2 regions of the Luteimonas fraxinea genome follow, and region 2 is predicted to be linked to the other one. Evidence: riboswitches for the same ligand, from Rfam matches in the RefSeq annotation. Region 2 holds a riboswitch; the other holds the start of a gene.
The links. A riboswitch is a leader RNA that binds a small molecule or an ion and turns the genes downstream of it on or off. The one in region 2 is predicted to bind cobalamin.

Region 1 (2,448 bases), 1.6 Mb from region 2:
CGCCTCATGCAGTTCGGACACGCTTGCCGGCATCGCGTCGAACGACACGACCAGCAGTGTCACCGCGAACGCGAATGCGGCGTCGACGAAAGTTTCCAGACGCGAGGCCTGCGTACCACGCAAGCGGAATCCGTCCGCATCGCGCGGCCACGCGTCCTGTCCCCCGAGCCCCTGCGGGGCCGCTGCTACACTCCTCGGCATGTTCACTTCATCTCCCCTGACCGGCTCCAAGGCCGAACAGTATGCCGCGCTGGCGGCACAGGCACGGGCGCTGCTGCACGGCGAACGCGATGCGATCGCCAATGCGGCGAACCTCTCGGCGCTGGTCTATCACGCGCTGACGGATCTCAACTGGGTCGGCTTCTATCTCTTCGACGGCACCGAACTCGTGGTCGGCCCGTTCCAGGGTCTGCCGGCCTGCGTGCGCATTCCTCTAGAAAAAGGCGTGTGCGGCGCGGCTGCGCGCACGCGCACGACGCAGCGCGTCGACGACGTCCATGCGTTCCCGGGCCACATCGCCTGCGACAGCGCCTCGCGCTCGGAAATCGTCGTGCCGCTGCACATCGGCGAGCGCCTGATCGGCGTGTTCGACATCGACAGTCCGGTGCCGGCGCGTTTCGACGTTGAAGACCAGGCAGGCATCGAGTCCCTCGCCGCCCTCTATCTCGAATCACTGCAATGACCGCACCGACGCCGCTCAAGCTGCGCAACATCGGACCCAAGTCCGCGGCCTGGCTGCGTCAGGTGGGTCTGCGCACGCGCGAGGATCTGGAAGCGGCGGGCGCGGTGGATGCGTTCGTCAAGGTGCGCCGCGCCGGTTTCAAGCCCAGCCTCAATCTGCTGTATTCGCTGGAAGGCGCGTTGCTCGACTGCCACTGGCAGGACGTGCCCGAGGCGCGCCGCCTGCAACTGGTCGAAGCCGCCGAGGCCGCGACCGCCCTGTTGCCCGATCCGCGCTCGCGCCAGGCCGCCGGCCCGGTGACGACGACGGTGACCGAACCCGTCGAGTCCGAATCGCCCTTCGATCGCCTGTTCGACCGCCGCGACGACTGACCGCACCGCCGGCGCGCCCTGCCCGCGCCCGCAGCCCCGCGCTCACGTACAATCCGCGCCAGCTTCATGGTGACCCGCCGGCGCATCGCCGTCCGGGTTGAAACGGGAAGCCGGTGACGCGCTCAGGCGCCAGCCCGGCACTGCCCCCGCAACGGTAAGCGTGTTCAAGGCATCGCATCCGCCACTGTGCTCATGCACGGGAAGGCGCGACGCCCGGGAGTCCTCCCACGCGCGAGTCCGGAGACCGGCCACGAAGTCTTCCTCGATTGCGATGCGGCGGGCATTGCGGCGGCGTTCCGGACGGCCTTGCGCGCGTCCGGTCGGCGGCCGTGTCCGTCCTCGCGATCTCCCGACACCCCGCGTGCGTGGGCGCACGCGACAAGGAGACTGCAATGCCGTTCCGTACTCTGACCGTGGCGATCGTCGCCGCTCTCGCTTCGCCATTCGCCGCTGCCGCGACCGCCGCCGATGCGCGCGATCTCGACACCGTGCTCGTCACCGCCAACCGTGGCGAAAGCACGCTCGGCGACACCATCGTGCCGGCCCAGGTCATCGACCGCGCCGAGATCGAACGCACCCAGGCACGTGATCTGCCCGAACTGCTGCGCGGCCGCGCCGGCATCCAGATCGGCAACTCCGGTGGTCCCGGCAAGCTAACCTCGATCTTCATGCGCGGCAGCGAATCCGATCACGTGCTGGTGCTGGTTGACGGCGTGCGCATCGGCTCGGCGACCGCTGGCCTGGCCGCATTCCAGGACATTCCGGTCGACCAGATCGAGCGTGTCGAAATCGTCCGCGGCCCGCGCTCGAGCCTGTACGGATCGGAAGCCATCGGCGGTGTCATCCAGATCTTCACCCGTCGCAACACCGGCGCGATCAGCCCGCACGCACGCATCGGCGTGGGCAGCCACGACCTGCGCGAAGCCAGCGCGGGCATCGGTGGCCGCGCCGGCCGCGGCTGGTTCGGTGTCGATGCCGCGTTCCAGCGCACCGACGGCATCGACAGCTGCCGTGGTTCCAGCGTTCCCTTTGGCGGCTGCGGCGTCGAAGAGCCCGACCGTGACGGCTACCGCAACCGTTCGCTCAACCTGCGTGGCGGCGTGGAGCTTGCGGAAGGACTCACGTTCGAAGCCAACGCCCTGCGCGCCGAAGCCTTCAACGAGTACGACGGCAGCGTGTTCGGCGGCAACGAGGCCGACAACGTGCAGCAGGTCGCCGGCGGCAAGCTGACCTATGCACCGTCGGACGTCGTCACGCTGACCGCGCGGGCCGGCCGCAACTACGACGAGTCGACGACCTACTTCCGCGACATCGATGCCGGCACACGCGTCGATGTCGGCCAGATCGACACGCGTCGCGACACCGCTTCGGTACAGGCCGATTTCGGTCTGGCGC
Region 2 (2,448 bases):
GGGCCCCGAGTCGAAAGCCTCGCGCGCAGCCGCCACGGCGGCGTCGATATCGGCCGGCGAGGCTTCGGGATAGTCCATGAGCGGCTGTTCGGTGACCGGCGAGATGATCCGGATCCGGCGATCGGACAGGGGCGCAACCCACGCGCCATCGATGAAAAATGTGCGCGGGACCCGCACACTCGTGCCATTGCTGTTCATGACGTGACTACTCCTTGGGGGGCTGCTCTCGAGCGTGATTGCGGACGGTCCGTGCTGTGTATCCAGTGGCGTGGCGTGCAGGCGCCACGGCGCCCGATCGGCGGACCGGGTGTAATAGTGACATAACTGTCATCATGACAAAGGTGTTTTTATGAAAGATCATCGGACCGGTGTCGCAGCCCAGCGGCGTGCCCGGATGCGCGCCACGCTGCTGCGTGCGGGCCTCGAAGTGATGTCACGCAAGGGCGTGGCCGCGACGACCATCGACGATGTGATCCGCCAGGCCAACGTGGCCCGGGGCAGCTTCTACAAGTACTTCGGTGGGGTGCCCGAGCTGGCAAGCGCCATCGGCGTGGCGGTTGCGCAGGAGATGATCCTGGCGCTGGAGGACGAGATGGACCGGATCCCGGATCCCGCCGCGCGCCTCGCGACCGGCCTGACCGGTGTGTTCTCGATGGCCCGTCGGCATCCCTTGCTGGCCCGCTTCCTGGTCCGGTCGGGCTGGCCGGTGGACGATTTCGGCGGACTGTTCCCGGAGAAGATCGGCAGCGCGATCACCCAGGGCATCGCCGAGGGCCGCTTCGTCGACATGCCGCTGCATGTCGCGATGGCGCTCGTGGGCGGCATTGCGATGGGCTGCATGCACGCGATCGCCGAGGGCGTCGCACACGAGGCCGCCGCCAGCGCGGTCGGGGTCGTTCTGCGTGGACTCGGCGTCGACAGTGCGCAGGCCGCGCGGATCTCGGCCGCCAGCGATGGCCCACTCGAATGGAAGACGGGCCCGCTGCTGGACAGCCTGGTCGCCGCCGGACCGTGAGCGCCGGCCACGCGCGGCCGGCGTGCCGGCGTAGCGCCCTGCGGCCCTCCGATTGACGCCCGCGCGCGACCGGCGTAACGTCGGCGCCGCCTTGGTTCCATCTCTGTATCAAGATATGGCGATGGATTAAAAGGGAAGCCGGTGCGTCGCGCTCGTCGCGGCAATTCCGGCGCTGCCCCGCAGCGGTAATTGGAAACGAACTCCGTCATCGCACTGGCGCCGTCACGGGTCGGGAAGCGACGGACAGTAGGCCCGCCACGCCTGTGGCCCGTCCATGAGCCCGAAGACCTGCCCTGGCCGTCCGCGCATGACCGCGCGGACGTTCGACCTGGACCTCCGCGGGGAGGTGACCGGTGCCATGCCGCGCATCCTGCGTGGTCGGCTCCGCATGTCCGCGCGCAGGCCCGGTTCGCCCGAGGGGGCGAAGGTCGCCTGCACGGTCCGTGGCGCGCATGCGCAGCGGCGCGCGGTCCTTCGTTCCTCAAGCATCCATCGCATTGAGGAGCACTACACGTGACACAGATCGGCAATCTCGGTTTTCCCCGCATCGGCGCACGCCGCGAACTCAAGCGTGCAGTCGAGGCGCACTGGCGCGGCGGTGATGCTGCCACGCTACAGGCCACCGCCCGCGAACTGCGGCTGCGGCACTGGACCCTGCAACGCGAGGCGGGCGTCGACCTGCCGCCCAGCAACGACTTCTCGCTCTACGACCAGGTGCTCGACGCCGCGTTCTGCGTCGATGCCATTCCCGGGCGCTATCGCGCGCTGGCCGATGCCGATCCACTGGCCGGCTACTTCGCGCTCGCACGCGGGCATCAACGCGATGGCATCGATCTGCACGCGCTCGAGATGACCAAGTGGTTCGACACCAACTACCACTACATCGTCCCCGAGCTGCACGCCGACCAGGCCTTCGCACTGCGCGACGACAAGCCGGTGCGCGAGTACCTGGAAGCCCAAGACGCCGGCATCGAGACGCGCCCGGTACTGATCGGTCCGGTCACGCTGCTGTGGCTGTCGAAGACCACCGACGGCAGCGACCGCTTCGCACTGCTCGAGCGGCTGCTGCCGGTGTACGCGGCACTGCTGCGCAAGCTGCACGACGCCGGCGCTGGCTGGGTGCAGATCGACGAGCCGGCCCTGGTGCTCGATCTCGATGACACCATGCGCGCGGCCTACCGTCGCGCCTACGCCGCACTCGCCGACATCGTGCGTCCGAAACTGCTGCTGGCGACCTACTTCGGCGCACTCGACGACAACCTCGAACTCGCCGCATCGCTCCCGGTCGACGGCCTGCATGTAGATCTGGTGCGCGGACGCGAACAGCTCGACGCCGTGCTGCACGCACTGCCGGCCGGTCGCACGCTGTCACTGGGGCTGGTCGATGGCCGCAACATCTGGCGCACACGGCTGGACGACGCGCTGGTGCTCGC

Region 1: linked by a shared signal. The riboswitch ahead of btuB (TonB-dependent vitamin B12 receptor) and the one ahead of LU699_RS07590 (hypothetical protein) in region 2 are both predicted to bind cobalamin.

Annotation. Positions count from the first base shown of each region.
Region 1 is NZ_CP089507.1:128,523-130,970, forward strand. Features, by position in the region: gene LU699_RS00590 (TMEM175 family protein) at 1-123, opposite strand, end outside; gene LU699_RS00595 (GAF domain-containing protein) at 200-682, shown strand; gene LU699_RS00600 (TfoX/Sxy family protein) at 679-1,053, shown strand; cobalamin riboswitch at 1,104-1,320, shown strand; gene btuB (TonB-dependent vitamin B12 receptor) at 1,446-2,448, shown strand, end outside.
Region 2 is NZ_CP089507.1:1,697,575-1,700,022, reverse strand. Features, by position in the region: gene LU699_RS07600 (aldehyde dehydrogenase) at 1-198, opposite strand, end outside; gene LU699_RS07595 (TetR/AcrR family transcriptional regulator) at 395-1,015, shown strand; cobalamin riboswitch at 1,091-1,325, shown strand; gene LU699_RS07590 (hypothetical protein) at 1,290-1,532, shown strand; gene metE (5-methyltetrahydropteroyltriglutamate--homocysteine S-methyltransferase) at 1,529-2,448, shown strand, end outside.